Regions from separate parts of the Micromonospora sp. NPDC005707 genome, predicted to be linked through region 3. Evidence: riboswitches for the same ligand, from Rfam matches in the RefSeq annotation. Region 3 holds a riboswitch; each other region holds the start of a gene.
What was found. A riboswitch is a leader RNA that binds a small molecule or an ion and turns the genes downstream of it on or off. The one in region 3 is predicted to bind cyclic di-AMP.
Positions count from the first base shown of each region.

Region 1: linked by a shared signal. The riboswitch ahead of ABZ452_RS25665 (C39 family peptidase) and the one ahead of ABZ452_RS08850 (hypothetical protein) in region 3 are both predicted to bind cyclic di-AMP.
Region 2: linked by a shared signal. The riboswitch ahead of ABZ452_RS31965 (transglycosylase family protein) and the one ahead of ABZ452_RS08850 (hypothetical protein) in region 3 are both predicted to bind cyclic di-AMP.

Region 1 is NZ_JBEXYR010000015.1:997-4,259, reverse strand. It holds gene ABZ452_RS25670 (alpha/beta fold hydrolase) at 1-582, opposite strand, end outside; gene ABZ452_RS25665 (C39 family peptidase) at 686-1,528, opposite strand; cyclic di-AMP (ydaO/yuaA leader) riboswitch at 1,728-1,870, opposite strand; gene ABZ452_RS25660 (hypothetical protein) at 2,849-3,263, opposite strand, start outside.
Region 2 is NZ_JBEXYR010000031.1:10,547-13,809, forward strand. It holds gene ABZ452_RS31960 (LLM class flavin-dependent oxidoreductase) at 1-836, opposite strand, end outside; cyclic di-AMP (ydaO/yuaA leader) riboswitch at 1,167-1,338, shown strand; gene ABZ452_RS31965 (transglycosylase family protein) at 1,338-2,006, shown strand; gene ABZ452_RS31970 (YbaB/EbfC family nucleoid-associated protein) at 2,123-2,584, shown strand; gene ABZ452_RS31975 (M4 family metallopeptidase) at 2,675-3,263, opposite strand, start outside.
Region 3 is NZ_JBEXYR010000004.1:218,503-221,765, reverse strand. It holds gene ABZ452_RS08870 (hypothetical protein) at 1-527, opposite strand, end outside; gene ABZ452_RS08865 (cation transporter) at 562-771, opposite strand; gene ABZ452_RS08860 (metal-sensitive transcriptional regulator) at 876-1,175, shown strand; gene ABZ452_RS08855 (SHOCT domain-containing protein) at 1,323-1,535, shown strand; cyclic di-AMP (ydaO/yuaA leader) riboswitch at 1,774-1,905, shown strand; gene ABZ452_RS08850 (hypothetical protein) at 1,909-2,928, shown strand; gene ABZ452_RS08845 (carbonic anhydrase) at 2,997-3,263, opposite strand, start outside.

The DNA of each region.
Region 1 (3,263 bases), on a different contig from region 3:
GAGCAGCGCCGGCAGCCGGGGCTCCCCCACCGCGAAGGCGGCCGGGTCCATGGCCAGCCGCCAGCGGCCGTCCTCCCGGCGCAGCCCCGCCTCCACCACGGGGTGGTCGGGGGCGAACAGCCCGGCCAGCCCGGAGACCCGCAGGTAGCGGCGGGCCGCCTCGTCCCGGGTGGCGAACCAGGTCACCGGACGGTCGGCCAGCTCGCGGGCCTTCTCCAGCTCGGCCGGGGACCAGACGGCCTTGATGCCCAGCCCGACCACCGCGTCGACGGGCAGGCGCCGCGACCGCGCGGCCAGCGCCAGCGCCACGACCCCGCCCAGCGAGTGGCCGAGCAGCACGAGCCGGTCGCGGGGGCCGAGCCGCTCGGCCACCGGACCGAGCCCCTCGACCACCCGCCGGGCCAGGGCCTCGAAGGAGTATTCCGGCAGCGGGGGCGACCAGCCGTGCCCGGCCAGGTCGGGTGCGAGCCACCGCCCCGCCCAGTGGCGCTCCAGCAGCGGCGCCCAGGGCAGCCACACCTCACCGGTGGCGCCCATGCCGTGCAGCAGCAGCAGATGGCGGGTACCCGTCGCGTCGCCCATAGGCCGCAGTGTGCCACCGGACGGACACGACGCGCGAGAGCAGCCGGCACGACGACGTCGGGCACCGGCTCGGTGGAGCCGGTGCCCGACGGGAGAGCTGCGATCAGGCGGAGTAGCCGCGCGTGGCCGCCCAGTTCGCCAGGTCGATGGTGCTGATCCAGTACGCGGGCAGCGCCGCGTTCGCCGAGTCGGCGATCCGGACCGTGCGGCCGTCGTTCTTGTAGCCGACCACCGCGATGTAGTGGCCGCCCGGGAACGAGTGCCAGCCGCCGTCGGTGTCGGTGGCGTCGCCGGCGATGTTGACCACCACTCCCCGGCCGTCGGTGATCGCCTTGACCACGTCAGCCTGGAGCTGGTCGATCTCCGCCGGGCTCGCCGAGCCGCCGAACATGTGCGTCCGGTACGGGTTGCCCTTGACCATCTGGTTCAGGCCCCGGGTGGTGTCCTCGGCGGAGTTGGTGCCGTTCTCGCCGGCGTTCAGCGGGGCGATCATCGCGTCCTGGGTGGTCTCGACGCCGCTCGCGCTGAGCGCGTTGCGCACCGCGGCCGGGCCGCAGTTCCAGTAGGCGGTCTGCGCCTCGTAGGTGTAGTCCAGCACCTTGGTCGACGGCGGCTTCGGCTTGGCCTTCCGGGTGGTGTCCGGGTCGGTGGTGGCCTTGGCCGCGGACTTCGCGGCCGACGGCGACGCGCTCGGCGAGGCGGACGGCGCCGGGACGGCCGCCCGGGCCTCGCCCCGGCTGGCGACCTCACCGAGCCGCGAGCCCAGCTCGGCGACCGCGGCGGTGTTCTCCTGCTGGACCGGGGCGTCGTCGGTGGCGTTCAGGGTGGCGCCGGCGCCGCCGGCGAGCACGAGCGCCGCGGCCGAGCCGGCGATGATCTGGTACGGGCGCTCGGTCACGAGACGCCGCAGCTGACGCTTCAGGTGATGCTTCACGGGTTCCTCCACGGGAGCGTGCGCGGCACACACCGGCCCACGCGCGGAGGAACTCACGCGCGCTGGCGGGGCGGGTCGCCGCGGAAGGGGAGCGCCCGGGGGGCCGGGCGTTCGGGGCGGTTGCCGGGTCCGGTCGCCGTCAGGCGAGCGCCGGCACCACGATGCCGTGGAGGCGGGGGGACGAGCGGGGGGAGGTGAGCACGAGGAATGGCACTCCTTCCGTGGCCGCCGACCGGGTTAGCTGACGGATTCGGGCGGGAAGTACGCCCTACCACAGGCCGTGGGCCCGCGGATTCACCCCGGTGTTGCTGTGGGTCCCCGGTTCGTAAGAACACGATTAGGCGGGTCGGCGCGGCGTCGCCACTTGCGATCGGAAACCGCTCCGGACGCGCCGACACTACCGGTGGGTATGCCGCCTGCCAAGCGCTCCCACCTGCTTAAACCTCGTGCATCGCTACGGATATCGGAACACTCCGTCACTGACTTCACTCAATGGGACAGGCAGTTACGGCGGCGCCGGCGGGCGAAAAGCGGACATCCGGTGGCGGCTGACCCGGAATTGCGGGGGCACTTCGCCCGGCCTGCGCCCGGTGACCGTTTCCGGGGTCCCGGTGACCGGGCTCACCGAATTCGGATAACAATTCGGCAGACTCGGCCCCGCGTGGGGAGTCGGGCTCACGTGACGCCATGGGAGTCGGCCCCCGCGTGACGCCGTGAGGTCGGACCGGCGTGACGCCGTGGGGTCGGACCAGCGTGACGCGCGGGGTCGGACCAGCGTGACGCGTGGGGTCGGGCCGGCCGTGACGCCGTGGGTCGAACCGGCGTGACGCCGTGGGGTCGAGTCGGCGCGACGCCGCGGGTCGGGCCGGCGGTGACGCAGGCCGGGCACGACGGCTCTCCAGCTACCGCTGCCACGGGCCACGGGCCACGGGCCACGGGCCACGGGGCACGGGCCACAGGCCACAGGGTTACCCAGCGGCCCCGCCAGCCGGCCCACCGGCGCCCAGGACATTCGCTCAAGACCGGCTACGAACTTGGTGTCCTGGCCAGCCGGCTCGCCGACCGCCAGGACATCCGCTCGGACCCGCTAGGAACTTGATGTCCTGAACGACTCACGCCCAACTTGCCGCCGGCCACGTCTGGTCGGTCACGACGGCAGCTCGACAGGCGTCCGGGAGGGCCGCGCGCCCGATCCGTTCACGTCATCAAGTTCCTAGCGGCCGGCACGACCACATCCGGCCACCGGCTCTCCGGCCGCACGCTCTCCGGCCGCACGCTCGCCGCCCTGCGGACGGTTGCCACCAGCTCTCCCGGAACGGGAGTGGACCACGTTCAGCCGGCCCGGACGGGACGCCAGCGCGCCCCGGGCACGGTGGCCGGGATCCGCACCGTCGCGTCGTTCCGCCCCTCCACGGTCGCCGTGGCGGCGTCGGCGGGACGGAGGGCGGTGGCCGCCGCGTAGGACTCGGCCGACAGGGCGCGGGCCGCCTCGGCGGCCAGTTCGGCGTCCCGCCACGCCCGCCGCTCCCGCTCGGCGGCCGTCGCCCAGGCCGCCCGGCGGCTCTCGCGTACGGCCCGGGCCAGGACGATCTCCTGCTCGGCCGGGTGCCGGCGCGGGTCCCACCCGTTGCGGTGGGCCAGCACGTCGGCGAGTTGCCGGGCGCTCAGGTCGCCCCGCCAGTGCGCGGTCATCGCGGCGTGGTGCAGCCAGCGCTCCCGGGCCGCGTACTCGGCCGGGGTGCGTGGG
Region 2 (3,263 bases), on a different contig from region 3:
TGGACGGCGCGCGGCTCGTCGCTGCCCAGGATGAACGTGGCGACGCCGTGGTCCAGGGCGAGCCCGGCCAGCTCCTCCACCCACTGCTCCGGCGGGCCGTCCAGGAAGCCGCCCGACGACCGCGAGAAGGTGCCGGTGACGTTGAGCAGCCGGCGCACCGCGCCGGGATCCCGTCCGGCCTCGGCGGCGGCCTCGTCGATCACCGCGTTCAGCGCCGGCAGCTCGGCCGGCCCCTTCGGCAGGTACGCGAGCGACGGCAGCCAGCCGTCCGCCGCGCGACCGACCAGCCGCAGCATCCGCGGCTTGTACGCGCCGACCCAGACCCGCACCGGGTGGGCCGGCGCCGGCCCGCGCTTGGCCCCGACCACCCGGTAGTGCTCGCCCTCGACCCGGACCATGCCGCGCCGTTCGGTGTCCCAGACCTCGCGGATCACCCGGATCGCCTCGTCGAGGGCGTCCACGGCCGCGCCGGGGGAGAGCCGGCGCCCGCCGACCGCCTCGATCGCCTCCCAGAAGGCCCCGGCGCCGAGGCCCAGCTCGACCCGGCCGCCGGTGAGCAGGTCCAGGCTGGCCACGCTGCGGGCCAGCACCACGGGCTGGCGCAGCGGCAGGTTGAGCACGTTGCCGGCGAGGGTGATGCGGCTGGTGGCCGCGGCCACGAAGGACATGAGCGTCCAGGTGTCCAGGAACCCGGGCTGGTAGGGATGGTCCTGGAAGGTCACCAGGTCCAGGCCTACCTGCTCGCAGAGCTTGGCCCGCGCGACCACCTGCTCGGGCCGCCCGGCGCTGGGGGTGAGGAAGCCGCCGAAGGTCAGCTCGTGTCCGTGATCGCTCATGCCTCGCCGCCTCGTGCCGATCTTGCGCGAACCTGCCCACGGTAGCCTCCCGCGTCGCGCGGCGGGCCGGGAACCCGCCGCCGAGGATCCGCGCCGCGCCACTCGCCACGGTGGACCCGGCACCCGCCGGCCGTCCTCTTCGGCCGGTGCCTGGAAACGCCGCTGTGAGCTGCGAAAACACGCCAACCGTCAGATCGCTACGACAGATTCGACGGTTCCGCAAGCCGGGAGACGGGGTCGTCGCTCGGCCGGGTGAAGAACTTCACAAGAAGTGGGCGTTCGGGACAAACCGTTCCTAACGTCGGATCCGTTCGCGATCGCGGACACCACGGGCCGGCAACGCCTAATCCCGCCGCCGGCCCGGCGGTCCTGGACCTTTGGCGGGAGCGGGGGACCCACATGTTCCTCGGTGCACGACACCTCGGGGTGAAGCCGCCTGCGGCGGCCGGGCTCCTCGGCCCGAACCCGACAGCTCACCTCGTCGGCGTGGAGGAAAACCACATGGCAACTGATCACGTCGCCCGTCACCGACGGACCGCGCAGCGTCGCACCGCCGTCGGGGCGCTCGTCGTCGGCGCGGCCACCGGCGCCGCCGCCCTTCTCGGCCCGGCCGCCCCGGCCAGCGCCGCCGGCGTCAACTGGGACGCCGTCGCCCAGTGCGAGTCCGGCGGCAACTGGCACATCAACACCGGCAACGGCTACTACGGCGGGCTCCAGTTCTCCCGGAGCACCTGGAACGGCTACGGCGGCAAGAAGTACGCGAGCCGGGCCGACCTGGCCAGCCGCGGCGAGCAGATCGCCATCGCCGAGAAGGTCCTCGACGGGCAGGGCATCGGCGCCTGGCCGGTCTGCGGCAAGAAGGGCGGCTCCACCAAGCGGTACGCCGCCAAGGACTCGGGCTCGGCGAAGTCCACGAAGAAGGCCACGAGGAAGACCACCTCGGCCACGAAGAAGGCCACCTCGCAGCGGTCGTACCGCGGTGAGCGGCGGACCGCGCCGAGCACCGGCGGCGCCGGCGCCTACCTGGTCCGGCCGGGGGACACCCTCTCCGAGATCGCCGACGCGAAGAACGTCGCCGGTGGTTGGCACGCCCTCTACGCGCGCAACAAGGGCGTGGTCGGCGACAACCCGGGCCTCATCTTCCCGGGCCAGCGGCTTCGCCTGCGCTGACGCCACACCGGTGCGCCGCACCACGAACGCCCGGCCGGGGTTCCCGGCCGGGCGTTCGGCGTCGGGGCCGGTTGCTATCGTCACGGTGCTCGGAAAGACGTGAAGAAAGCGCGGATATGACCAACGATTCGTTCTCCGCGGCCGCGAGCCTCGACGAGCTGCTGACCAGGACGCAGCAGGCGCTGTCCGCGATGCGCTCCCGGGCCGGCGACCACGCCGACGACGCGCCGGCCCAGCTGCTCCGGGCCGAGGGCGGCGCGGCCGACGGCCGGGTCCGTGCCGTCGCCGTCCAGGGTGGCCGGCTGGAGTCCGTCACCGTCGACCCGGAGCTGGCCGGCGAACCCCTGGACGCCCTGTGCGGGCACGTCGTGACGGCCGTGAACGCCGCGCTCACCGAGCTGGAGGCCCGGGTCAGCGCCTCCGCCCAGGCGGACGTGGACGCCCTCGCCGCCCGGCTCGGCGGCCTGCCCGAGCAGTCCGCCCGGGACATGGAGCGGTTCGGCCGGGCGATGGAGGGCGTCGCGGCCCGGATCCGCCGCGACGACGCCGCCGGTTCCCGCGCGGCCCACCCGGCCTGACCGCGGGCCGGAATCCGAACCGGCCACGAGCCACGGAGACGACGAAGCGGCCGGCCGTCGGGAGGACGACGGCCGGCCGCTCCGGTGTGCTCAGCTCAGGGTGAGCGCGGTGTCGTCGACGACGAAGGAGGTCTGCAGGGAGCTGTCCTCCACGCCACTGAACGAGATGGTGGCGGTGGTGCCGGCCAGCGACGAGACGTCGAAGGACCGCTGCACGTAGCCGGTGGCCTTGTTGAGGTTGGAGTAGGTGGCCAGGGTGGTGCTGCCCGCCTTCACGGTCAGCTTGTCGTAGGCGGTCGTCGTGGTCGACTCCGCGCTGTCGATGTGCAGCCAGAAGCTCAGCGTCGCCCGGCAGCCGGCGGGAATCGTCACCGACTGCGTGAGGGTGTCGGTGTGCGTCGAGCCGTAGCCGTCGAGCCAGGCCTTGTACGAGCCGCCGTGCGCCGCCTGGCTGGTGGAGTTGGTGATGACGCCGGAGGAGGCGGTCCAGCTCACGTTGCCCGACTCGAAGCCGGGGTTGGCCAGCTTCTGGCCGGTGCAGCTGCCCGACGGCGGGGTGGTCGTGGTGGTCGGGGTCGGCGTCGGGGTGCCGCCCGTGCACGTGGCCTCACCGGTCTGCGCCGGCACGCTGATCGCGGTCCAGGCGGCCTTGACCGCGTTGAACTCGGTGCAGCTGGTC
Region 3 (3,263 bases):
TCCAGCGCGCCGGGGACGGTGACGTCGACCCCGAGGGTGAGCGGCTCGCCGCCGGTCGGGGTGAAGTCGGCGAACGCCCGCCAGACGCCGGGCCCGGCGAGCGGCGAGGCGACCCGCCAGGTGCCGTCGGCGGCCAGTTCCGGGTGGACGTGCCGGAAGCCGGAGAGGTCGCGGCGGGCGACGATCAGGTGCATGCGCTTGTCGTGCGCCACGTCGTAGCGGGTGACGGGCCGGCCGTCGGGGCCGGTGATCCGGAAGGCGAACTCGCCCGTGGGGGCGGTCACGGGCTGGAGCGTGTAGCCGCGGTCGGAGACGAGCAGCCCGCCGGGCAGGTGGGCGGTGGCGGTGGCGGCGTGGCCCCCGTCACCGTGGTCGGTTCCGCCGGAGTCGTGGCCGGCGTCGGTGGCGTCGTGGCGGGTCTCGGCGGCCGGGGTGACGGGGCCGGCCAGGTGGCCGACCCCGTACGCCGTGCCGAACACCGCCGCGAGCCCGAGGGCGAAGCCGCTCAGCTTCGTCGCCGTGTTCATGGGGTACCTCGGTTCCTTCGGGTCCGCGGACCCGTCACGCCCCGACGAGGTCGTAACCGGCCTCGTCGACGGCGGCGCGGACGGTGTCCGTGTCCAACGGGCTCTCACTGGTGACGGTGACCCGGCCGGAGGCCAGGTCGACCTGGACGTCGGTGACGCCCGGCAGCGCGCTCACCTCGGTGCTGACCGAGTTGACGCAGTGCCCGCAGGTCATGCCCTGAACCTGGTACGTGGTGGTGACCATCGCGAATCTTCCCTTCCGCCGCTGTCGTTACCGTTACCCGGTGGGGGTATCGGCTACTGAGAGGACCGTACCATACCCCCGAGGGGTACGGTATCCTCGACGTCATGACCGCACCGACGACCCCGACCCGGGGCTACACCGCCAGCAAGGACCAGCTCCTCGCGCGGCTCCGCCGTATCGAGGGCCAGGTCCGCGGCATCGAGAAGATGGTCGAGGACGACCGCTACTGCATCGACGTGCTGACCCAGATCTCCGCCATCCAGGCCGCGCTGGACAAGGTCGGCCTCGGCCTGCTCGACGGGCACGCCCGGCACTGCATGCACGAGGGCGCCGCCGAGGGCCGTGCCGACGAGATGGCCACCGAGATGATGGCCGCCGTCGGCCGCCTCATGAAGCGCGGCTGACCGGGACGTTCGGCCCCCGCGTCGGGTCCATCGGCCCGGCGCGGCGAATCCCCCGCCGACGTACGTTCGAGGTGGCGACCGGGACCGGCGCCGGTGACGGCACCGGACCGGCCGACCCTCAGGACACCCGATCGGAGGGCGGCCGAGATGATGTGGAACGGCCCGATGATGGGCTGGATGTGGACCTGGTCGTTGCTGGGACTGCTGGTGCTGCTGGGACTGGTCTGGCTGGTGTTCCGGCTCACCGGATATCCCGCGGGGGCCCTGCCGTCCTCGGCCCGTCGCATCCTCGACGAGCGGTACGCCCGCGGGGAGATCGACGAGGAGGAGTACCGCCGCCGTCGCGCCGGCCTGGGCTGACCGGTTCGGCCACCGGGCCGGGCCTGCGAGGGCCCGCGCCGGCGGGCGGTCCGGCGGGCCGGGAGCACGGAGGCCGCATCGTGACACTCCGCAGCGTGACGGCGGATCTCAAACGCGATGCTGGTCACGCAGGGCGAGGACGAATTCTCGCTATTGGTCGGCTTCCGGACGTAGAACAGCGGTAGGACTCTCGGGTAACCTCGCTGCCGGTCACCGCCGAAGGCGCGCACCGGCGCCAGCGGTGCCGCCGCCCAATCGCCCGCGGGCGAACCGGGGAACCAGGTACATGGGGTGAATCCGCGCGAGCGGTAGGGACCACTTCCGTCCCGAACCCGTCAGCTAACCCGGTCGGCGGCCGACGGAAGGGAACACTGTGACGGCACCCCTGCGCCGCTGGCTCACCCCCGTGGTGGCCATGCTGGCCGCGCTCACCGTGCTGGTGGGTCCGACCCCGGCGACGGCCGCTCCGAGCACCCCCACTCCCTCGGGGCACTCCGAGGAAGAGGACGACCCCCTCATCACCGAGGCCATCGACGCCGCCAACCGGGCCTACCTTCAGGCCAAGTCGAAGCTGGACAAGTCGCGCAAGCGCCAGCTCCAGCTCGCCCTGGAGGTGAAGGCGGCACAGAGCGAACTCGACGCGCTGAGCCCGCAGGTGGCCCAGATCGCCGCGCAGTCCTACCGGACCGGCCGGATCGGCGCCATGGCCATGCTGATGGAGAGCAACACCCCGGACTCGTTCGTCCGGCGGGCGGCCGCCCTGGACGAGCTGAACCTGCTGAACTCGCAGAAGCTCGCCGCCATCAACGCCGCAAAGACCCGCGCCGAGCAGGCCAAGATCGCGCTCGACGTCGAGGTGCGCGAGCAGGAGAAGCAGAAGAACGCGATGGCCCGCGAGAAGGCCGAGACGGAGAAGGCGCTGAAGCTGGTCGGCGGGATCGGCTTCACCGGCGGCCTGGTCTCGGCCACCTCGCCGGTCGCCCGGATCGGCCCGGGCCGCACCTCCGACGGCGACTGGAAGCCGGAGTCGTGCAGCGAGAACGACCCGACCACGTCGGGCTGTGTCACCCCGCGCACCCTGCACGCGTACAAGGAGGTCAAGCGGGCCGGCTTCAACCGCTTCGTGGGCTGCCACCGGAACGGCGGGCCGTTCGAGCACCCGAAGGGCCGGGCCTGCGACTGGTCGCTGCAGAAGAGCGGCTTCTCCTCGTGGCGCACCAAGGACCAGCGGATGTACGGCAACAACGTCGCCGCCTTCCTCATCCGCAACGCCGACCGGCTGGGCATCTACTACGTGATCTGGAACCGGCAGATCTGGTTCCCGGCCACCGGCTGGAAGTCCTACAGCGGGCCCTCCGACCACACCGACCACGTGCACATGTCGCTGCTCTGACGGCGTACGCCGAAAGGGGCCGGCCCGCGATGCGCGGGCCGGCCCCTTCGACGTTGTCGGGCGGTGGGTCAGCCGGCGAGCGCCGGGTCCACGGGCGCGGCCGGGGCCGGCACCGGGGCGGCGGCCGGGGCCTGCGCCACCGTGCGCACCTCGCCGGCGCTGAGCCGGTACGACAGGCCGACCACCATGCAGCGCCCGGCGGCCACCGCGTCGGCGAGGACGGTGGACCGGGCCAGCAGCGCCTCCACGGTCTGCGCGATGTGGACGTCGACGATCCCGTCGAGGTCCTCGACGCCCTCCCGGCCGGCCCGGAGCAGGCTGGGCGCGACGGCGTC